One region of the Turicibacter sp. KK003 genome, then DNA from elsewhere that is predicted to be linked to it. Evidence: a T-box and tRNA genes for the amino acid it is inferred to sense, from the RefSeq annotation. Region 1 holds a T-box; the other regions hold tRNA genes.

Region 1 (7,142 bases):
AGACGTAATTGTTGAATCCCCTGTGGAATTTCAAAAATTAATGTCCCACTAACCATTCCTCCACCCACGAGCTCACTTATTCCAAGTGTTTTTACCTCACTCATATCAATGGTTGGTTTCACCCGCTGGGTTAACCCGTCGGCAGCAAGTGAAAAGTGAAAAGGATAATAATTAACCGTCATATCCGTTGAATTCTTAAGACTTAAGGAAATTAAAAGTGTCTCATATCCCTCTTTTTTTGAGGCCTCTCGTTTAACCTCGTGCACTTGAATCATCGCCTGCTTTGCTTTCACTATATCGCCAATTTGACTCACACTGACTTCCTCTTCTTCAGATGTCTCCTCCTCAGATGACGTTGGCAAATAAGAGAACATTAATTGCTCCTGTTTGGTCGGTTGCAAATAGACGAGTGAAACAGTCTTACTTTCCTGCGGTAATAACTCCAGTTTTTGTGTAGGTAAATGATCTTTCATCGGTAGAAGAAACTCTAATGTTTCAGTCTGTAATTGAAGATCTGCAAGATTTATCGTAGACGGTTCATCCATTTTATTTGTAATGTTTACGTCTAATTGAACGAACTCATAGCCCTCAGGAGCCTTCTCTACCGCACGATCCGATGCCATCTGCTGATTCACAATTTTAATCTCTAACTGATTATTTTGAACCGATGACGTTAATTTATAAATTTTTTGCTGCTCCTCCTCCGGACTAGAAAAAACAAAGGTCTCTACATTGACCCCTTGCCCTTGATGATTCGTCGCGCTATCCTCAACAGATGCAAACTCCGTAAGCTGTCTAATCCCAACAAGCAGTAATGTCATCATCCCAAACGTCCATAACACGCGTTTTCGAGTTTTAACCGAAGGAATCCCCCATCTAATAATCACTTCTGGACTAAAAATCCCCGTAATAAAGCATAAAAAGGAACACAGCAATAAGATCGATTTTATGTCTGGCATATAAACTCCCCATTTCATCTTATTCTTACCATTCATTATATCCTATCTTGAGCCTAACTAGTTTATATCCCTCTTTTTTCGCTAAAAAAAGTAATGGATTGTTTTATTTGTGCTGTATAACTTTGTTCATCTTTGTCATATTTTTAAAAAAATACTCAAAAAAAGAAAATTGAAGAGTCGAATCTTTCCCTATAAAAAAAGATTAACTCTTTGATAAAGAGTTAATCTTTTAAGCCCCCTTAACTAAGCGAGCAAACGCGTGCTTTTCCTGATGATTTTGAAATAACTTAAACCATGCACAAATTTCTAAGGTGAAATCTAAAAAAGCGATACTTTGTGCGGTAATGATATGACGGTCACGGACCAATCGTTTATCAATATAATTATCTCGAGGAAATGGATCCTGAATCCCATAGACATACTGATATTTTGTCGTCCATGCCGTTAATGGCGTCGTATACGTTGCTTCATCTAAAACCCCTGATTTTGCTAGCATAATGGTTCCCGCTGTACCAATAGCAGCTAATAATTTTCTTTCCTTATCACAACGTTTAATCAGCCTCATTAATGAAGGTTTAATATCTACCTCGCGCCCCCCGCATAAAATTAATCCTTCAACATCTAAATCAACGACTTCTGACAAGGTACAGTCAGGGTCTAAATTAAATCCTGCCTGTGATTTAATCACACGATCTTCGTAGGCAACCGTGATAATATCTTTCCCCGCGTCTGTGCGCAAAACATGACAAATAAATGAAATTTCATAATCCGTCATCCCATCAAATAAAAAAACCAAAATCTTCCCCATATTATGCCCCCATCTAACTTCGTAACTATTATCCTCATTGTAATTTAGGCCAGCTACTATTGTCAATACCTTCCACAGTAACCCTAAATAATAGCAATATTACGTCGTTTAATCAGTTGTTTCGACAACAAAAAGAATCCTATTCCCCCCTTTTATCTCCCACGCATCGCCCCTTATTCGCTAACCTTTTCAAATAAAGTTGTGCCTCGTCCCGCGATTTAAAGACGATAATTGTCTTTTCTAATTTGACAGCTGCTAATTGCTCATACAGATAAGGTAATCTTTTTTGAGGAAAGTCTAAAATGTGTTGTTTAAAATCGGCATCAAACTCCCGTTCAATCCAGGGTAAATCCTCCCGTTGATGGCCAATTCTTGAAGCTGCCCCCAGTAGACAAACCTCTACTGGGTAATCAAGTAAAAACACCGTATCACAAGCTGCTAAGCGCCGTTCGAGGGTCCGACTATAATTTCCATCAATAATCCATTGATCCTTTTGTAATAAGCGTTCTAATTGTTGATCAAATGCCTGTTCCAAAATGTGTGTCCCATCTGAACAATGCCAGATTTGATCTAAATAATAAAGCGGTAAGTCCGTGATTGTACGTAATCGTCTGGCAAATGTACTTTTTCCAGCACCAGGACTTCCAATAATTAATACCTTTTTCATCACCCACATGCACATCCTCTCTTATTTCTCGTTAAACAGTGCCGAGTTAAGTCAAATAATAAAAAAAGAGCACTTTAGTTCAAGTGCTGCTTTCCCTTCTTATTTTTTACGTCCTAATCCCATTTTATGTTCTACTTTTTTAACTTTTTTAAAAGCTAATTGATTAGCTCTTTTTGCCCCCGCATCAAGCACCTCATCAATCACATTCGATTTTAGCAACTCTTTCATGCGTTGTTGGATCGGTTCAAGCTCTGCAACAACAATCTCAGCTAAATCTGACTTAAATTGACCATATCCGCATCCTTCATAACGTACGACGAGTGATTCAATCGATTCAGAAGTGAAGGCTGAATAGATATCTAATAAATTTGAAATTCCCGGTTTATTTTGACGGTCATAAGCAATAACGCCATCTGAATCAGTCACGGCCGACTTTATTTTTTTACGAATCACATTTGGTTCATCCGTCATTAAAACAAAGTTACGTGGGTTATCATCTGACTTACTCATTTTTTTCGTTGGCTCTTGTAAAGACATGACGCGTGCCCCTCTTTTAGGGATCCACACCTCAGGGACTTTAAACGTTTCACCGAAACGGTTATTAAAGCGTTCTGCTAAATCACGCGTTAATTCCACGTGTTGTTTTTGGTCATCCCCAACAGGGACAAAGTCAACATCATATAATAAAATATCAGCTGCCATTAAAACAGGATACATAAATAATCCAGCACTAATTCCTTGTCCTTTAGCCGTTTGCTTTTGAACCTTATCTTTATATTGCGTCATGCGTTCAAGTTCACCCATTGAGGTATTACATGTTAACATCCAAGCCAATTGTGTGTGTCCTGGGACTTCTGATTGAATAAAGATGGTTGCTTTATTTGGGTCAAGTCCACACGCTAAATAAAGGGCTGTTAACTCTTTAATTCGTTTGCGTAGCTCTAGGCGATCTTGTGGGACTGTAATCGCATGTTGATCAACGATGAAAAATAAACAATCATGCTCATCCTGTAACTCAACGAAATTTTTTAACGCCCCTAAGTAATTTCCAATTGTCAATGTTCCTGACGGTTGAATAGCTGATAAAATTCTTGACATGCTATCGACTCCTTTTCAATATAACTTTCATGTTTTCATTCATTTTCCTGGCCATAAAAAAAAGCCCTCTATCTCACGATAGAGGACGATTAAAACCGCGGTACCACCTCATTTAAATAACGATTGTCGTTATTTCACTTCAAACTGTTAACGGTCGTTATCCGGGTTCCCTACTTTTTTTATTCAAGTTCCGCTCCTGAGCCCATTCATTCAAGTTATTTATCGATTCACACCAACCATCGACTCTCTTTAAAATAGGTCTTAAATTACTCTTTCTCAATCAACGCATTCATATTTAGTTTCATTTTATGCAATATTATATCGTTTGTCAATTAAAATGAATAATCATCCTCAAAAAGTTGAACCAATTCTTCGTTGCTTAATTGATTAATAAAGGTTTCACCTTCCTGAACGATTGCTTCTGTCAAATCACGTTTTCGTTTTTGTAATTGCTCAATCTTCTCTTCAATCGTATCTTTTACAAATAATTTAAACACTTGAACCTTTTTCTCTTGACCTAATCGGTGGGCACGGTCAGTGGCCTGATTTTGCGCACTCATATTCCACCATGGATCGTAATGAATCACCACATCCGCGCCTGTTAAATTTAATCCAGTTCCTCCCGCTTTTAAAGAAATAAGAAAGACGGGCGTGTGGTCGGTGTTAAATTGTTCAGTTAATGCTAACCGCTCACTTGTTTTTGTGGCACCCGTTAACATTAAGTGTTCGATTTCTTTTTGTTGAAGGGCCTTTGACAGAATATCAAGCATCGACGTAAACTGTGAAAAAATTAAAACCTTATGCCCCGTCGCGATACATTCTTCAACTAATTGTAAGCATAACTGCAACTTCGCACTTTCCCCTTTATAATTTTCTAAGTAAAGGGCAGGATCACAGCAAATTTGTCGCAATCTCATGAGTAAGGCTAAAATTTTAATGCGACTTCGCTCGATACCTTGCGTTTTAATTTCACTGTTCATTTCTTCTTTCATTTCATAAACCATCGCATAATATAAGTCTTTTTGCGTCTTATCCATCTCGCAATAGAGACTCGTTTCAATTTTTTCTGGTAATTCTTTCAGCACGTCCTTTTTCAGACGTCGTAAAATAAAGGGGGCAACCTGTTGATGAATACGACTCAATAAATTTAAATTTTGATTTTTCATCACCGGAGCCTCATATTTTTTCTTAAATTGCGTATATGTCCCAAAATACCCCGGTAAAATAAAATCAAAAATAGACCATAAGTCAGATAATGAATTCTCAATAGGTGTCCCTGTTAAGGCAAAACGTACCTCAGCCTTAATTTTTTTTACTGCTTTTGAGCTTAGCGTGCTATGGTTCTTAATATAATGGGCCTCATCTAAAATACAGTATCTAAATCTTTGATTTTCATAATGAGAAATATCGCGTCGGATTAAATCATATGACGTAATCACAACATCGACGTTAGCCCCTTGTTCAATCAGTTGCTCCCTAACTTTGGGCGTTCCTTGAACAATGATGGTTTTCAACGTCGGTGCAAATTTATGAATCTCACGTTCCCAGTTATAAACAAGGGAACTTGGGGCTACAATCAATGCCGGTTTTGATGTGCACCCCAAATGTTAGACTAAAAAATCTAACGTTAGGGGTGTTTTTTCTATGGCTAAATATAGTCCAGAATTCAAATTAAGGATTGTTAATGAATATTTACAAGGGACTTTAGGTTATCGATCGCTTGCTAAGAAATATCAGATTCCAAGTCAATCACAAATTGAAACATGGGTTAGACAGTATAAACAAGAAGGAAAAAACGGATTACAACCAAAAGAAAAACAAGTATATACTGGAGAATTTAAATTAAATGTATTAAACTATATCAAGACAACAGGTGCTTCATATAGCCAAACTGCTATTCATTTTGGAATATCAGATATAGGAACGATTGCGAATTGGAATGCAACGTTTCTAAAAGGCGGTGTAGAGGCATTACTTAAACCGAAAGGAAGGTCTCAAAGCCCTATGCCAAAATTAAAAGCATCTAAACAACCGAAAACTTTAACACGTGAACAACAATTAGAAGAAGAAATTAAATTACTCAGAATTGAGAATGAATACTTAAAAAAGTGTCACGCCCATGGGATTACGCCATGGAACCAAAGAATCAAATCGAGACAAGAATCATCCAAGAATTAACGGCTAATTTTAAATTAAGTGATATTTTAAAGGTCACAAAATTTCCTAAATCAACCTATCATTATTGGGTTAAAAAGATGGCGCAAGAGAATCCAGATCAAGAACTTGAAAATCTTATTTTAAGCATTTTTAAAGAAAATGATGAGAATTATGGTTATCGTCGAATCACAGATGAGCTTCATCATCGAGGTCATCGGGTTAACCATAAGAAAGTCTATCGTCTGATGAAAAAGCGTGGAATTATTTGCGTTAAGTTTAGTCATAAATCACGTAAATATCGTTCGTATAAAGGAACTGTTGGAACAGTGGCTAAGAATCGAATTAACCGCCGATTTAATACCCCTTATCCGTATCAGAAATTGACAACAGATGTGACTGAGTTTAAAACGCAGGAAGGAAAGAAATTATATTTAAGCCCAATCATGGACATGGCAACCGGTGAAATTTTGTCCTATTCAATGAGCCATAAACCTGACTTGAATTTTGTCATGGAATCTCTGAATCAGGTCCTACCTATTCTCAAACAAGCAAAATATAGAATAACCCTTCATTCCGATCAAGGTTGGCAGTATCAACATCAAAAATGGGTTAAAGCATTAAAAACACATAAAATTTTTCAAAGTATGTCACGAAAAGGAAATTGTCTAGATAATTCACCGATGGAAAACTTCTTTGGAATCCTTAAACAAGAAATGTACTATGGAAAGACATTTAAAACCTATGAGGAGTTAAAAGAAGCCATTGAAAACTATATCTACTACTATAATCATAAACGAATTAAAAGAAAATTGGCTGGTATGAGTCCAGTCAAATACCGAATTCGTACCAGCCAATTAGCTGCATAATATTAAGTTCAACATTTGGGGTTCACTACATTTTGTTCCTTTTTCTTGTTCGGATACAAGAACTGAAATGACCTGTAATGTTTTCCCAAGCCCCATATCATCTGCTAAAATTCCTCCCATTTGATACTTAGACAACGTTTTTAACCAACGATAACCTGTCTCTTGATAATGGCGCAGTGTTTTCGCAAGTGATGGCGGAATACAAAACTCTGCATCTTCAACGTGATGAAACTCTTCGACGAGTGCATCAAATGATGTATCGCGTTTAATAGAAAGCGTCGGACTGACCTTCATTAATTGATCTAAATATAGCGCCCGATATTTAGGGATCAAAATTTCTGTTTCATCGAGTTGCCTTTCATCAATGCTTAAATCATCCATAAAAGATGCTAATTTTTCAACATAGTCGTTTTTTAAATTAATAAATGATCCATCTTTTAGACGGAAATATTTTTTATTTTGGCGATAAGAAGCAAGGATTTTTTTATATTCAGCTGCCGAAAATTCTAAGTCATCAAAATTTAAACTGAGCCAATCGTTTTTAAGACGAATTCCTACGGAAAAACTCTTCGGTTCCTGAATCTTAA
Region 2 (7,142 bases), 1.1 Mb from region 1:
AATGACTGAACATGATAGCCGAATGGTCTGGGAAGGCCAACCGGAGGGGGTGAGAGTCCCGTAGGTGAAATTGTGTGAAGCAGGGAAGGGATCCTGAGTACGGCGGGACACGAGAAATCCCGTCGGAAGCAACGAGGACCATCTCGTAAGGCTAAATACTACCTAGTGACCGATAGTGAACCAGTACCGTGAGGGAAAGGTGAAAAGAACCCCGGAAGGGGAGTGAAAGAGAACCTGAAACCGTGTGCCTACAACTAGTCAGAGCCCGTTAAAGGGTGATGGCGTGCCTTTTGTAGAATGAACCGGCGAGTTACGATATCGTGCAAGGTTAAGTTGAAGAGACGGAGCCGAAGCGAAAGCGAGTCTGAATAGGGCGAGGAGTACGATGTTGTAGACCCGAAACCGTGTGAGCTAGCCATGAGCAGGCTGAAGGTCAGGTAACACTGACTGGAGGGCCGAACCAGGGCACGTTGAAAAGTGCTTGGATGACTTGTGGCTAGGGGTGAAATTCCAATCGAACACGGATATAGCTGGTTCTCTCCGAAATAGCTTTAGGGCTAGCCTCGATAAGAGTCTACTGGAGGTAGAGCACTGAATGGGTGATGGCCCCACCTCGGGGTACTGATCTCAATCAAACTCCGAATGCCAGATAGATATGATCGGGAGTCAGACTGTGGGTGATAAGGTCCATGGTCAAAAGGGAAAGAGCCCAGACCGCCAGCTAAGGCCCCCAAGTGTCCGTTAAGTGGAAAAGGATGTGGAGATGCACAGACAACTAGGAGGTTGGCTTAGAAGCAGCCATCCTTTAAAGAGTGCGTAATAGCTCACTAGTCGAGTGACTCTGCGCCGAAAATGTACCGGGGCTAAACGGACCGCCGAAGCTGCGGATTGACACGAAGTGTCAGTGGTAGGAGAGCGTTCTAACAGCACAGAAGCAGTACCGGAAGGAGCTGTGGAGCGGTTAGAAGTGAGAATGCCGGTGTGAGTAGCGAAAGATAGGTGAGAATCCTATCCATCGAAAGCCTAAGGTTTCCAGGGGAAGGCTCGTCCGCCCTGGGTAAGTCGGGACCTAAGGTGAGGCCGAAAGGCGTAGCCGATGGACAACAGGTAGAGATTCCTGTACCACTTAATAAACTGAAGGAGTGACGGAGAAGGCTAAGTTGAGCGTGTGAATGGATTCACGTGTAAGCAGTGAGGTGGTCATGTAGGCAAATCCGCATGGCGAAACATTGAGCTGTGATGCCGAAAGCCCGAAAGGGTGAAGTCAGCTGATGTCACGCTTCCAAGAAAAGCTTCTAGGGATAATTTATTAGGTGCCCGTACCGATAACCGACACAGGTAGGCGAGGAGAGAATCCTAAGATGAGCGAGAGAACTCTTGTTAAGGAACTCGGCAAAATGACCCCGTAACTTCGGGAGAAGGGGTGCTTGTGAAAGCAAGCCGCAGTGAAAAGGCCCAGGCGACTGTTTATCAAAAACACAGGTCTCTGCTAAACCGCAAGGTGATGTATAGGGGCTGACGCCTGCCCGGTGCTGGAAGGTTAAGAGGAGAGGTTAGCGCAAGCGAAGCTTTGAATTGAAGCCCCAGTAAACGGCGGCCGTAACTATAACGGTCCTAAGGTAGCGAAATTCCTTGTCGGGTAAGTTCCGACCCGCACGAAAGGCGTAACGATCTGGGCGCTGTCTCAACAAGAGACTCGGTGAAATCATAGTACCTGTGAAGATGCAGGTTACCCGCGACAGGACGGAAAGACCCCGTGGAGCTTTACTGTAGCTTGATATTGAGCACTGGTGACACATGTACAGGATAGGTAGGAGACGAAGAGACCAGGACGCCAGTCTTGGAGGAGTCGCTGTTGGGATACTACCCTTGTGTTACTGGGGTTCTAACCCGTGGCCATGAGCTGGTCAGGGGACAGTGTCAGGTGGGCAGTTTGACTGGGGCGGTCGCCTCCCAAAGAGTAACGGAGGCGCCCAAAGGTTCCCTCAGAATGGTTGGAAATCATTCGAAGAGTGTAAAGGCAGAAGGGAGCTTGACTGCGAGACCAACAAGTCGAGCAGGGACGAAAGTCGGGCTTAGTGATCCGGCGGTACCGAATGGAAGGGCCGTCGCTCAACGGATAAAAGCTACCCCGGGGATAACAGGCTGATCTCCCCCAAGAGTTCACATCGACGGGGAGGTTTGGCACCTCGATGTCGGCTCATCGCATCCTGGGGCTGTAGTCGGTCCCAAGGGTTGGGCTGTTCGCCCATTAAAGCGGTACGCGAGCTGGGTTCAGAACGTCGTGAGACAGTTCGGTCCCTATCCGTCGTGGGCGTAGGAAATTTGAGAGGAGCTGTCCTTAGTACGAGAGGACCGGGATGGACACACCGCTGGTGTACCAGTTGTTCTGCCAGGAGCATAGCTGGGTAGCTACGTGTGGAAGGGATAAACGCTGAAAGCATCTAAGCGTGAAGCCCCCCTCAAGATGAGATTTCCCATTCGAAAGAAGTAAGATCCCTTGAAGACGACGAGGTAGATAGGTCAGGAGTGGAAGTTTGGTGACAGATGAAGCGGACTGATACTAATCGATCGAGGACTTAACTAATAAGGAAGTAAGCAGAAGATATCTAGTTTTGTGAGATTGATAAGATCTGACAGAAGGTCTAGTGATAAGGGCAAGGAGGGCACACCTGTTCCCATACCGAACACAGAAGTTAAGCTCCTTAGCGCCGAGGGTAGTACGCAAGTGCGAGAGTAGGACGTCGCTAGGCCATAAATAAAAAGCCTCAATAGCTCAGTTGGTTAGAGCACTTGACTGTTAATCAAGGGGTCCTAGGTTCGAGTCCTAGTTGGGGCGCCATTAAAAAATGGCCCGTTGGTGAAGCGGTTTAACACACATGCCTTTCACGCATGCATACACGGGTTCGAATCCCGTACGGGTCACCATTAAAAATAAAAGTGGAGGATTAGCTCAGCTGGGAGAGCATCTGCCTTACAAGCAGAGGGTCGGCGGTTCGAGCCCGTCATCCTCCACCATAAAGAGCCGGAATAGCTCAATTGGTAGAGCAACTGACTTGTAATCAGTAGGTTGCGGGTTCAAGTCCTGCTTCCGGCACCATTATAAATAGGGGTGTAGTTTAACGGTAGAACAGCGGTCTCCAAAACCGTTAGTGTGGGTTCGATTCCTGTCACCCCTGCCATGGCGATTGTGGCGAAGTGGTTAACGCATCGGATTGTGGCTCCGACATTCGTGGGTTCGATTCCCATCAGTCGCCCCATATCTTATATGATTAGGCGCCATAGCCAAGTGGTAAGGCGTGGGACTGCAACTCCCTGATCATCGGTTCAAATCCGATTGGCGCCTCCAATTAGATAGTAATGTGCCTGGGTGGCGGAACTGGTAGACGCACAGGACTTAAAATCCTGCGGGTGGTGACACCCGTGCCGGTTCGATTCCGGCCCTAGGCACCAATTTAATAAAGAGCCGGAATAGCTCAATTGGTAGAGCAACTGACTTGTAATCAGTAGGTTGCGGGTTCAAGTCCTGCTTCCGGCACCATATAATAAAAGAATACGGTGGGGTAGCGAAGTGGCTAAACGCGGCGGACTGTAAATCCGCTCTCTGAGAGTTCGGCGGTTCGAATCCGTCCCCCACCACCACTTAAGAATGGGCTATAGCCAAGCGGTAAGGCAACGGACTTTGACTCCGTCATGCGCTGGTTCGAATCCAGCTAGCCCAGCCAATGATGTCCTGCTAGCTCAGTTGGTAGAGCATCTGACTTTTAATCAGAGGGTCAGAGGTTCGAGTCCTCTGCAGGACACCATTTTTTTAACTGAAAAAGAACACATAAAGCATAGATAAAAAGCCTGGGTGGCGGAACTGGTAGACGCACAGGACTTAAAATCCTGCGGGTGGTGACACCCGTGCCGGTTCGATTCCGGCCCTAGGCACCAACTAAATAGCGCCCATAGCTCAATTGGATAGAGCGTTTGACTACGGATCAAAAGGTTAGGGGTTCGACTCCTCTTGGGCGCGCCATAAAAAACGGGAAGTGGCTCAGCTTGGTAGAGCACCTGGTTTGGGACCAGGGGGTCGCAGGTTCGAATCCTGTCTTCCCGACCATTAAAAAATAAAAAGAGAATGGGGACTTAGCTCAGCTGGGAGAGCGCCTGCCTTGCACGCAGGAGGTCAGGGGTTCGATCCCCCTAGTCTCCACCAAAAAGAATTGATCTTTGAAAACTAGATATCTTCTGAAGAAGAAAAGTTAAGTAATAAAGGGCGCACGGAGGATGCCTAGGCACTAGGAGTCGAAGAAGGACGCGACAAACGGCGAAACGCCTCGGGGAGCTGTAAGTAAGCAAAGAGCCGGGGATATCCGAATGGGGAAACCCGCTAGTGGTCATACGCTAGCACCGTATGGTGAATCAATAGCCATAGAGGAGACAGACCCAGGGAACTGAAACATCTAAGTACCTGGAGGAAAAGAAAGAAACATCGATTCCCCAAGTAGCGGCGAGCGAACAGGGAGGAGCCCAAACCGGAGTAATCCGGGGTAGAAGGACCTTCAGAAATGACTGAACATGATAGCCGAATGGTCTGGGAAGGCCAACCGGAGGGGGTGAGAGTCCCGTAGGTGAAATTGTGTGAAGCAGGGAAGGGATCCTGAGTACGGCGGGACACGAGAAATCCCGTCGGAAGCAACGAGGACCATCTCGTAAGGCTAAATACTACCTAGTGACCGATAGTGAACCAGTACCGTGAGGGAAAGGTGAAAAGAACCCCGGAAGGGGAGTGAAAGAGAACCTGAAACCGTGTGCCTACAACTAGTCAGAGCCCGTTAAAGGGTGATGGCGTGCCTTTTGTAGAATGAACCGGCGAGTTACGATATCGTGCAAGGTTAAGTTGAAGAGACGGAGCCGAAGCGAAAGCGAGTCTGAATAGGGCGAGGAGTACGATGTTGTAGACCCGAAACCGTGTGAGCTAGCCATGAGCAGGCTGAAGGTCAGGTAACACTGACTGGAGGGCCGAACCAGGGCACGTTGAAAAGTGCTTGGATGACTTGTGGCTAGGGGTGAAATTCCAATCGAACACGGATATAGCTGGTTCTCTCCGAAATAGCTTTAGGGCTAGCCTCGATAAGAGTCTACTGGAGGTAGAGCACTGAATGGGTGATGGCCCCACCTCGGGGTACTGATCTCAATCAAACTCCGAATGCCAGATAGATATGATCGGGAGTCAGACTGTGGGTGATAAGGTCCATGGTCAAAAGGGAAAGAGCCCAGACCGCCAGCTAAGGCCCCCAAGTGTCCGTTAAGTGGAAAAGGATGTGGAGATGCACAGACAACTAGGAGGTTGGCTTAGAAGCAGCCATCCTTTAAAGAGTGCGTAATAGCTCACTAGTCGAGTGACTCTGCGCCGAAAATGTACCGGGGCTAAACGGACCGCCGAAGCTGCGGATTGACACGAAGTGTCAGTGGTAGGAGAGCGTTCTAACAGCACAGAAGCAGTACCGGAAGGAGCTGTGGAGCGGTTAGAAGTGAGAATGCCGGTGTGAGTAGCGAAAGATAGGTGAGAATCCTATCCATCGAAAGCCTAAGGTTTCCAGGGGAAGGCTCGTCCGCCCTGGGTAAGTCGGGACCTAAGGTGAGGCCGAAAGGCGTAGCCGATGGACAACAGGTAGAGATTCCTGTACCACTTAATAAACTGAAGGAGTGACGGAGAAGGCTAAGTTGAGCGTGTGAATGGATTCACGTGTAAGCAGTGAGGTGGTCATGTAGGCAAATCCGCATGGCGAAACATTGAGCTGTGATGCCGAAAGCCCGAAAGGGTGAAGTCAGCTGATGTCACGCTTCCAAGAAAAGCTTCTAGGGATAATTTATTAGGTGCCCGTACCGATAACCGACACAGGTAGGCGAGGAGAGAATCCTAAGATGAGCGAGAGAACTCTTGTTAAGGAACTCGGCAAAATGACCCCGTAACTTCGGGAGAAGGGGTGCTTGTGAAAGCAAGCCGCAGTGAAAAGGCCCAGGCGACTGTTTATCAAAAACACAGGTCTCTGCTAAACCGCAAGGTGATGTATAGGGGCTGACGCCTGCCCGGTGCTGGAAGGTTAAGAGGAGAGGTTAGCGCAAGCGAAGCTTTGAATTGAAGCCCCAGTAAACGGCGGCCGTAACTATAACGGTCCTAAGGTAGCGAAATTCCTTGTCGGGTAAGTTCCGACCCGCACGAAAGGCGTAACGATCTGGGCGCTGTCTCAACAAGAGACTCGGTGAAATCATAGTACCTGTGAAGATGCAGGTTACCCGCGACAGGACGGAAAGACCCCGTGGAGCTTTACTGTAGCTTGATATTGAGCACTGGTGACACATGTACAGGATAGGTAGGAGACGAAGAGACCAGGACGCCAGTCTTGGAGGAGTCGCTGTTGGGATACTACCCTTGTGTTACTGGGGTTCTAACCCGTGGCCATGAGCTGGTCAGGGGACAGTGTCAGGTGGGCAGTTTGACTGGGGCGGTCGCCTCCCAAAGAGTAACGGAGGCGCCCAAAGGTTCCCTCAGAATGGTTGGAAATCATTCGAAGAGTGTAAAGGCAGAAGGGAGCTTGACTGCGAGACCAACAAGTCGAGCAGGGACGAAAGTCGGGCTTAGTGATCCGGCGGTACCGAATGGAAGGGCCGTCGCTCAACGGATAAAAGCTACCCCGGGGATAACAGGCTGATCTCCCCCAAGAGTTCACATCGACGGGGAGGTTTGGCACCTCGATGTCGGCTCATCGCATCCTGGGGCTGTAGTCGGTCCCAAGGGTTGGGCTGTTCGCCCATTAAAGCGGTACGCGAGCTGGGTTCAGAACGTCGTGAGACAGTTCGGTCCCTATCCGTCGTGGGCGTAGGAAATTTGAGAGGAGCTGTCCTTAGTACGAGAGGACCGGGATGGACACACCGCTGGTGTACCAGTTGTTCTGCCAGGAGCATAGCTGGGTAGCTACGTGTGGAAGGGATAAACGCTGAAAGCATCTAAGCGTGAAGCCCCCCTCAAGATGAGATTTCCCATTCGAAAGAAGTAAGATCCCTTGAAGACGACGAGGTAGATAGGTCAGGAGTGGAAGTTTGGTGACAGATGAAGCGGACTGATACTAATCGATCGAGGACTTAACTAAATA
Region 3 (7,142 bases), 560 kb from region 1:
CTGTTAAAGAAAGACGACTGCCTCCGATTAGAACCACAATTAAGAAAAAGAAGATTAAAATTAAAAACATCAAAAAATGTAATCGGCGATGCATCGGATGGTCTATAGGTGGAGTTTCCTTTGATAAATAACCCGTTGTAACTCCCGCCTCTTTTAATACTTCTTTACTGAATTCCTGATCATGATGACATTCATCACAGTTAATAGGAGCACTATCATTTTCATTCATAATAATCCCTCCTTTACTAGTTATTATATTGACTTTTTTTCTATTTGACACAAAAAAAGAACTTATGTCTTAAACAGTTTTCATGTTTGACATAAGTTCTTTCATTCAAAACTTTACTTTGCAACACTTCCTGCTATATTTAAAACATCCCAAGTTCTTGAAAATGGTGGTGCATAGCATAAATCTAACATTGCCAATTGGTCTGTCGTTAAACGTGCAACAATAGCCGTTGCCAAAACATTAACACGTTGAACAGCATCTTTGCGTCCAACAACCTGTCCCCCTAAAATAACTTTCGTATGAGCATCATAAATTAACTTAACAGATATTTTAGATTGTCCAGGATAGTATGAGGTTTGGTTCATATCAGTAATAAAGACAGAGCGATAATCAATTCCTAAATCTTGCACTTCTTTTTCAGATAATCCTGTGCGTCCCGCCTCTAAACTTAAGACCTTCAAACAAGCAGAGGCCAAAGATCCGTTAAACTTCTTATGAGCCCCAGCTAAATTTTCACCAATAATACGTCCCATCTTATTAGCACCAGTTGCTAAAGGAATATATGCAGGATCCTTCTTTAAACGATGAGAAATAGTTGCACAATCTCCTGCGGCATAAATGCCCTGTACTGAAGTACGCCCTTCCTCATCAATAATAATTGCCCCATTTGCCGTCATCTCAAGGCCACTATCCTTTAAAAAGGTTGTATTAGGACGAACACCCGTTGTTAAAACAACTAAATCAATATCAAATATTCCATCAGTTGACACAACTTTTTGCACCTGAGTGTCGCCGATTAACTCAGTAACCGTATTATTCAAGTGTAAGTGAACGCCTTGCTGTCTTAATTCTTCTTCTAAAATATCTGTAACTTCCTTATCAAATGTATCAACAAGTACGCGGTCATTTAATTGAAATACGTGTATCTCTTTCCCGTATTGCTTAGCTGCCTCAACAACCTCTAAACCAATAAATCCTGCCCCAACAATCGCAATACGTTTTAAAGCCTCATTAGCCATCATATTTTTTAAAGCTAGACCATCTTCCATACTTTTTAAGGTGAAAACATTCCCTACATGAACATTTTTTATCGGAGGAATAATAGCGCTCGCACCTGTTGCAATCATCAATTGATCATAATGATCTGTAAAGATCTCTTCAGTTAATAAATTTTTAACCGATACCGTTTGATTCATCGTATTAATAGACAAAACCTCATGTTCTGTATTAACCGAAATACCTGAAGCATTAAACTGTTCTGCTGTTCGAGCAATCATCTTATTTGAATCCTCAAAAAAGTTTCCAACAAAATAAGGTAATCCGCAAGCCCCAAACGAAACATGCTTAGATTTTTCATACACAACAACGTCGGCTTCCTTATTCGCACGTTTTAACTTTGCAGCCGCGCTCATCCCAGCAGCAACACCACCGATTATAATCACTTTCATAATAAACCTCCCTGAATCAATATCACTGGCAGTTCAACTATTATATATGATTTTTAATAAAAAAAACACCCCGAAGGATGTTAAAATCATATTGGAGCGGGTGAAGAGAATCGAACTCTCACAGTCAGCTTGGAAGGCTGAAGTTCTACCATTAAACTACACCCGCATACTGGGGCGACTGATGGGAATCGAACCCACGAATGTCGGAGCCACAATCCGATGCGTTAACCACTTCGCCACAATCGCCATGGCAGGGGTGACAGGAATCGAACCCACACTAACGGTTTTGGAGACCGCTGTTCTACCGTTAAACTACACCCCTATTATTTAAATATGGTGCCGGAAGCAGGACTTGAACCCGCAACCTACTGATTACAAGTCAGTTGCTCTACCAATTGAGCTATTCCGGCTTTTTATGGCGCCCCAACTAGGACTCGAACCTAGGACCCCTTGATTAACAGTCAAGTGCTCTAACCAACTGAGCTATTGAGGCTTTTTTGTTGCCCAGCAACGTCCTACTCTCGCACTTTCGTACTACCATCGGCGCTAAGAAGCTTAACTTCTGTGTTCGGTATGGGAACAGGTGTGACCTTCTTGCTATCATTACTGGACCTTTTTTGGTGCCTAGGGCCGGAATCGAACCGGCACGGGTGTCACCACCCGCAGGATTTTAAGTCCTGTGCGTCTACCAGTTCCGCCACCCAGGCATTTCATCATTTCAGGCACGCGCCTTTTTTCAAAATGGTGTCCTGCAGAGGACTCGAACCTCTGACCCTCTGATTAAAAGTCAGATGCTCTACCAACTGAGCTAGCAGGACATCATTGGCTGGGCTAGCTGGATTCGAACCAGCGCATGACGGAGTCAAAGTCCGTTGCCTTACCGCTTGGCTATAGCCCATTCTTAAATGGTGGCTTGGGACGGAATCGAACCGCCGACACAAGGATTTTCAGTCCTTTGCTCTACCGACTGAGCTACCAAGCCTTTTATTTAAATGGCGGTCCAGACGGGAATCGAACCCGCGATCTCCTGCGTGACAGGCAGGCATGTTAACCGCTACACCACTGGACCTTTTGGTTGCGGGGACAGGACTTGAACCTGCGACCTTCGGGTTATGAGCCCGACGAGCTACCAACTGCTCCACCCCGCGATGTTTATTTATTTTAATATGGCGGAGGAAGAGGGATTCGAACCCCCGCGACGCTTTCACGCCCTGTCGGTTTTCAAGACCGATCCCTTCAGCCGGACTTGGGTATTCCTCCATTTTTCCATATTTATTTTGGTAGCGGAGGAGGGACTCGAACCCCCAACCTCACGGGTATGAACCGTACGCTCTAGCCAGTTGAGCTACTCCGCCTTCATTTTATATTAATTTTTCAAATATAATCTTTCTAAAAGATAATATTTTATGGCGCCCCAACTAGGACTCGAACCTAGGACCCCTTGATTAACAGTCAAGTGCTCTAACCAACTGAGCTATTGAGGCTTTTTTTATTGCCCAGCAACGTCCTACTCTCGCACTTTCGTACTACAATCGGCGCTAAGAAGCTTAACTTCTGTGTTCGGTATGGGAACAGGTGTAACCTTCTTGCTATCATTACTGGACCTTTTTGGTGCCTAGGGCCGGAATCGAACCGGCACGGGTGTCACCACCCGCAGGATTTTAAGTCCTGTGCGTCTACCAGTTCCGCCACCCAGGCATTTCATTATTTCAGGCACGCGCCTTTTTTCAAAATGGTGTCCTGCAGAGGACTCGAACCTCTGACCCTCTGATTAAAAGTCAGATGCTCTACCAACTGAGCTAGCAGGACATCATTGGCTGGGCTAGCTGGATTCGAACCAGCGCATGACGGAGTCAAAGTCCGTTGCCTTACCGCTTGGCTATAGCCCATTCTTAAGTGGTGGTGGGGGACGGATTCGAACCGCCGAACTCTCAGAGAGCGGATTTACAGTCCGCCGCGTTTAGCCACTTCGCTACCCCACCGTATTCTTTTGTTATATGGTGCCGGAAGCAGGACTTGAACCCGCAACCTACTGATTACAAGTCAGTTGCTCTACCAATTGAGCTATTCCGGCTCTTTATGGTGGAGGATGACGGGCTCGAACCGCCGACCCTCTGCTTGTAAGGCAGATGCTCTCCCAGCTGAGCTAATCCTCCACTTTTATTTTTAATGGTGACCCGTACGGGATTCGAACCCGTGTATGCATGCGTGAAAGGCATGTGTGTTAAACCGCTTCACCAACGGGCCTTTTCGACTTTTTTATTTTATCACGATTCAAACCCTATGTCAAAAAGTTTTTTTGTTTTTTTTATTTTTTCAGTCTCTTTTACTCTATCCAACCTTCCTTTCCTATTAAAGCCTCAATGGAATGTTTCACGTGATAAATAAGTTGAGCATAAAAAGTCTATAATCTGATTTCACAAGATCCCTGAGTTTTATTTAAATGGGATTCATTAAGCGTAAATATCGTATCCATGCTATTGAACAAGTATCCTTAACAGATAATCAATCATTAATAGTCTTCTCACGTTATCCTCGATTGGAAAACCTTATAACCGTTCACTTCAATAATATAACGTCTTCTCCCCTTCTAAATAATAAGTACCACGTATAAAAAAAATCTATAACCATCCTAAAACGAAAATTTCTAATATCCTTCATCTATTCTACTCTCCTTAAGTGAAATATGACCTATCCATTTCAGAAACCTAAAGTTAATAGCGCATCATTTGAAGTAATGATAACCGCTTAATAAGTCTATTCTTGTCTATTAAACCAACCTATCCCCCACTTCTCTTTAATAAATGTGCCTCTTTCCGTCATCCGCTTTTACATGTGGGTACCAAAACATATGACACACATTTAATAAAAAACATGGACCTTTTTTAAAAGTTCAAAAATTACTTTTCGCACCAAGCTTATTTAATCTAGATATATCTACTAAACCTATTACTTTCTTTTTATTACGATTTACACTCAAATTGGCGTATTTAATTTTAAACTAGTCTTCAATAAGCATTCAGAAAGTTTTTTTACCCTCATTGACTATATTTAAATAGAAACCTTAATTTAATGATACATATAGGGCGAAAGAATAAGATAGATGCAAAAAAAAAACACCCCGAAGGATGTTAAAATTCATATTGGAGCGGGTGAAGAGAATCGAACTCTCACAGTCAGCTTGGAAGGCTGAAGTTCTACCATTAAACTACACCCGCATACTGGGGCGACTGATGGGAATCGAACCCACGAATGTCGGAGCCACAATCCGATGCGTTAACCACTTCGCCACAATCGCCATATGGTGCCGGAAGCAGGACTTGAACCCGCAACCTACTGATTACAAGTCAGTTGCTCTACCAATTGAGCTATTCCGGCTCTTTATGGTGGAGGATGACGGGCTCGAACCGCCGACCCTCTGCTTGTAAGGCAGATGCTCTCCCAGCTGAGCTAATCCTCCACTTTTATTTTTAATGGTGACCCGTACGGGATTCGAACCCGTGTATGCATGCGTGAAAGGCATGTGTGTTAAACCGCTTCACCAACGGGCCTTTTTAACACTTTTTATGGCGCGCCCAAGAGGAGTCGAACCCCTAACCTTTTGATCCGTAGTCAAACGCTCTATCCAATTGAGCTATGGGCGCTTTTAAGTTGGTGCCTAGGGCCGGAATCGAACCGGCACGGGTGTCACCACCCGCAGGATTTTAAGTCCTGTGCGTCTACCAGTTCCGCCACCCAGGCATTTCATTATTTCAGGCACGCGCCTTTTTTCAAAATGGTGTCCTGCAGAGGACTCGAACCTCTGACCCTCTGATTAAAAGTCAGATGCTCTACCAACTGAGCTAGCAGGACATCATTGGCTGGGCTAGCTGGATTCGAACCAGCGCATGACGGAGTCAAAGTCCGTTGCCTTACCGCTTGGCTATAGCCCATTCTTATATGGTGGAGGATGACGGGCTCGAACCGCCGACCCTCTGCTTGTAAGGCAGATGCTCTCCCAGCTGAGCTAATCCTCCACTTTTATTTTTAATGGTGACCCGTACGGGATTCGAACCCGTGTATGCATGCGTGAAAGGCATGTGTGTTAAACCGCTTCACCAACGGGCCTCTTAACACTTTTTATGGCGCGCCCAAGAGGAGTCGAACCCCTAACCTTTTGATCCGTAGTCAAACGCTCTATCCAATTGAGCTATGGGCGCTTTAAAATGGTGTCCTGCAGAGGACTCGAACCTCTGACCCTCTGATTAAAAGTCAGATGCTCTACCAACTGAGCTAGCAGGACTTTTATTTATTATTTAAATGGCGGTCCAGACGGGAATCGAACCCGCGATCTCCTGCGTGACAGGCAGGCATGTTAACCGCTACACCACTGGACCTTTTGGTTGCGGGGACAGGACTTGAACCTGCGACCTTCGGGTTATGAGCCCGACGAGCTACCAACTGCTCCACCCCGCGATGTTTATTTATTTTAATATGGCGGAGGAAGAGGGATTCGAACCCCCGCGACGCTTTCACGCCCTGTCGGTTTTCAAGACCGATCCCTTCAGCCGGACTTGGGTATTCCTCCATTTTTCCATATTCGTTTTGGTAGCGGAGGAGGGACTCGAACCCCCAACCTCACGGGTATGAACCGTACGCTCTAGCCAGTTGAGCTACTCCGCCTTCTTATTATGGTCGGGAAGACAGGATTCGAACCTGCGACCCCCTGGTCCCAAACCAGGTGCTCTACCAAGCTGAGCCACTTCCCGATCTTTATTTTTAATGGTGACCCGTACGGGATTCGAACCCGTGTATGCATGCGTGAAAGGCATGTGTGTTAAACCGCTTCACCAACGGGCCTCTTAACACTTTTTATGGCGCGCCCAAGAGGAGTCGAACCCCTAACCTTTTGATCCGTAGTCAAACGCTCTATCCAATTGAGCTATGGGCGCTTTAAAATGGTGTCCTGCAGAGGACTCGAACCTCTGACCCTCTGATTAAAAGTCAGATGCTCTACCAACTGAGCTAGCAGGACATCGTTGGCTGGGCTAGCTGGATTCGAACCAGCGCATGACGGAGTCAAAGTCCGTTGCCTTACCGCTTGGCTATAGCCCATTCTTATATGGTGGAGGATGACGGGCTCGAACCGCCGACCCTCTGCTTGTAAGGCAGATGCTCTCCCAGCTGAGCTAATCCTCCACTTTTATTTTTAATGGTGACCCGTACGGGATTCGAACCCGTGTATGCATGCGTGAAAGGCATGTGTGTTAAACCGCTTCACCAACGGGCCTTCTCTCAAGACGACTTTTTTTATCTTAACACATCCAACAAGATTTGTCAAATACTTTTTTTATTTGTTTTTGTCGTTTTTTAGGACTTTTTTATAATATCATCATTCTTTTTATTTGTCAAAGTTTTTTTCTGAAAAAATTATTACTTTTTTAATATTACCTATTTTAAATTTTTTAAACTATTAATGTGCAAAA

What was found. The T-box of region 1 lies ahead of trpS (tryptophan--tRNA ligase). A T-box ahead of a tRNA ligase gene usually reads a tRNA of that ligase, here a tRNA-Trp.
Region 2: it has a tRNA-Trp gene. The T-box ahead of trpS (tryptophan--tRNA ligase) is inferred to sense a tRNA for this amino acid. The anticodon was not compared.
Region 3: it has a tRNA-Trp gene. The T-box ahead of trpS (tryptophan--tRNA ligase) is inferred to sense a tRNA for this amino acid. The anticodon was not compared.

Annotation. Positions count from the first base shown of each region.
Region 1 is NZ_CP142738.1:1,343,430-1,350,571, forward strand. It holds gene VXM77_RS06595 (DUF4352 domain-containing protein) at 1-959, opposite strand, end outside; gene VXM77_RS06600 (DJ-1/PfpI family protein) at 1,189-1,767, opposite strand; gene VXM77_RS06605 (adenylate kinase) at 1,907-2,434, opposite strand; gene trpS (tryptophan--tRNA ligase) at 2,534-3,532, opposite strand; T-box leader at 3,611-3,825, opposite strand; gene VXM77_RS06615 (DEAD/DEAH box helicase) at 3,865-5,136, opposite strand; gene VXM77_RS06620 (helix-turn-helix domain-containing protein) at 5,177-5,710, shown strand; gene VXM77_RS06625 (IS3 family transposase) at 5,665-6,555, shown strand; gene VXM77_RS06630 (SNF2 helicase associated domain-containing protein) at 6,544-7,142, opposite strand, start outside.
Region 2 is NZ_CP142738.1:2,442,618-2,449,759, reverse strand. It holds rRNA gene VXM77_RS11970 (23S ribosomal RNA) at 1-2,587, shown strand, start outside; rRNA gene rrf (5S ribosomal RNA) at 2,645-2,753, shown strand; tRNA gene VXM77_RS11960 (tRNA-Asn) at 2,766-2,842, shown strand; tRNA gene VXM77_RS11955 (tRNA-Glu) at 2,852-2,928, shown strand; tRNA gene VXM77_RS11950 (tRNA-Val) at 2,943-3,018, shown strand; tRNA gene VXM77_RS11945 (tRNA-Thr) at 3,025-3,100, shown strand; tRNA gene VXM77_RS11940 (tRNA-Trp) at 3,109-3,182, shown strand; tRNA gene VXM77_RS11935 (tRNA-His) at 3,185-3,260, shown strand; tRNA gene VXM77_RS11930 (tRNA-Cys) at 3,276-3,349, shown strand; tRNA gene VXM77_RS11925 (tRNA-Leu) at 3,365-3,453, shown strand; tRNA gene VXM77_RS11920 (tRNA-Thr) at 3,466-3,541, shown strand; tRNA gene VXM77_RS11915 (tRNA-Tyr) at 3,558-3,642, shown strand; tRNA gene VXM77_RS11910 (tRNA-Gln) at 3,651-3,725, shown strand; tRNA gene VXM77_RS11905 (tRNA-Lys) at 3,731-3,806, shown strand; tRNA gene VXM77_RS11900 (tRNA-Leu) at 3,848-3,936, shown strand; tRNA gene VXM77_RS11895 (tRNA-Arg) at 3,945-4,021, shown strand; tRNA gene VXM77_RS11890 (tRNA-Pro) at 4,029-4,105, shown strand; tRNA gene VXM77_RS11885 (tRNA-Ala) at 4,126-4,201, shown strand; rRNA gene VXM77_RS11880 (23S ribosomal RNA) at 4,246-7,139, shown strand.
Region 3 is NZ_CP142738.1:780,413-787,554, reverse strand. It holds gene VXM77_RS04040 (hypothetical protein) at 1-229, opposite strand, end outside; gene VXM77_RS04035 (CoA-disulfide reductase) at 343-1,677, opposite strand; tRNA gene VXM77_RS04030 (tRNA-Gly) at 1,770-1,843, opposite strand; tRNA gene VXM77_RS04025 (tRNA-His) at 1,848-1,923, opposite strand; tRNA gene VXM77_RS04020 (tRNA-Trp) at 1,926-1,999, opposite strand; tRNA gene VXM77_RS04015 (tRNA-Thr) at 2,012-2,087, opposite strand; tRNA gene VXM77_RS04010 (tRNA-Asn) at 2,094-2,170, opposite strand; rRNA gene rrf (5S ribosomal RNA) at 2,180-2,288, opposite strand; tRNA gene VXM77_RS04000 (tRNA-Leu) at 2,296-2,384, opposite strand; tRNA gene VXM77_RS03995 (tRNA-Lys) at 2,420-2,495, opposite strand; tRNA gene VXM77_RS03990 (tRNA-Gln) at 2,501-2,575, opposite strand; tRNA gene VXM77_RS03985 (tRNA-Phe) at 2,584-2,659, opposite strand; tRNA gene VXM77_RS03980 (tRNA-Asp) at 2,671-2,746, opposite strand; tRNA gene VXM77_RS03975 (tRNA-Met) at 2,750-2,825, opposite strand; tRNA gene VXM77_RS03970 (tRNA-Ser) at 2,845-2,937, opposite strand; tRNA gene VXM77_RS03965 (tRNA-Met) at 2,956-3,032, opposite strand; tRNA gene VXM77_RS03960 (tRNA-Asn) at 3,085-3,161, opposite strand; rRNA gene rrf (5S ribosomal RNA) at 3,172-3,280, opposite strand; tRNA gene VXM77_RS03950 (tRNA-Leu) at 3,287-3,375, opposite strand; tRNA gene VXM77_RS03945 (tRNA-Lys) at 3,411-3,486, opposite strand; tRNA gene VXM77_RS03940 (tRNA-Gln) at 3,492-3,566, opposite strand; tRNA gene VXM77_RS03935 (tRNA-Tyr) at 3,575-3,659, opposite strand; tRNA gene VXM77_RS03930 (tRNA-Thr) at 3,676-3,751, opposite strand; tRNA gene VXM77_RS03925 (tRNA-Val) at 3,758-3,833, opposite strand; tRNA gene VXM77_RS03920 (tRNA-Glu) at 3,848-3,924, opposite strand; tRNA gene VXM77_RS03915 (tRNA-Gly) at 4,822-4,895, opposite strand; tRNA gene VXM77_RS03910 (tRNA-His) at 4,900-4,975, opposite strand; tRNA gene VXM77_RS03905 (tRNA-Thr) at 4,980-5,055, opposite strand; tRNA gene VXM77_RS03900 (tRNA-Val) at 5,062-5,137, opposite strand; tRNA gene VXM77_RS03895 (tRNA-Glu) at 5,152-5,228, opposite strand; tRNA gene VXM77_RS03890 (tRNA-Arg) at 5,245-5,321, opposite strand; tRNA gene VXM77_RS03885 (tRNA-Leu) at 5,330-5,418, opposite strand; tRNA gene VXM77_RS03880 (tRNA-Lys) at 5,454-5,529, opposite strand; tRNA gene VXM77_RS03875 (tRNA-Gln) at 5,535-5,609, opposite strand; tRNA gene VXM77_RS03870 (tRNA-Val) at 5,618-5,693, opposite strand; tRNA gene VXM77_RS03865 (tRNA-Glu) at 5,708-5,784, opposite strand; tRNA gene VXM77_RS03860 (tRNA-Arg) at 5,800-5,876, opposite strand; tRNA gene VXM77_RS03855 (tRNA-Lys) at 5,884-5,959, opposite strand; tRNA gene VXM77_RS03850 (tRNA-Asp) at 5,978-6,053, opposite strand; tRNA gene VXM77_RS03845 (tRNA-Met) at 6,057-6,132, opposite strand; tRNA gene VXM77_RS03840 (tRNA-Ser) at 6,152-6,244, opposite strand; tRNA gene VXM77_RS03835 (tRNA-Met) at 6,263-6,339, opposite strand; tRNA gene VXM77_RS03830 (tRNA-Pro) at 6,349-6,425, opposite strand; tRNA gene VXM77_RS03825 (tRNA-Glu) at 6,440-6,516, opposite strand; tRNA gene VXM77_RS03820 (tRNA-Arg) at 6,532-6,608, opposite strand; tRNA gene VXM77_RS03815 (tRNA-Lys) at 6,616-6,691, opposite strand; tRNA gene VXM77_RS03810 (tRNA-Gln) at 6,697-6,771, opposite strand; tRNA gene VXM77_RS03805 (tRNA-Val) at 6,780-6,855, opposite strand; tRNA gene VXM77_RS03800 (tRNA-Glu) at 6,870-6,946, opposite strand.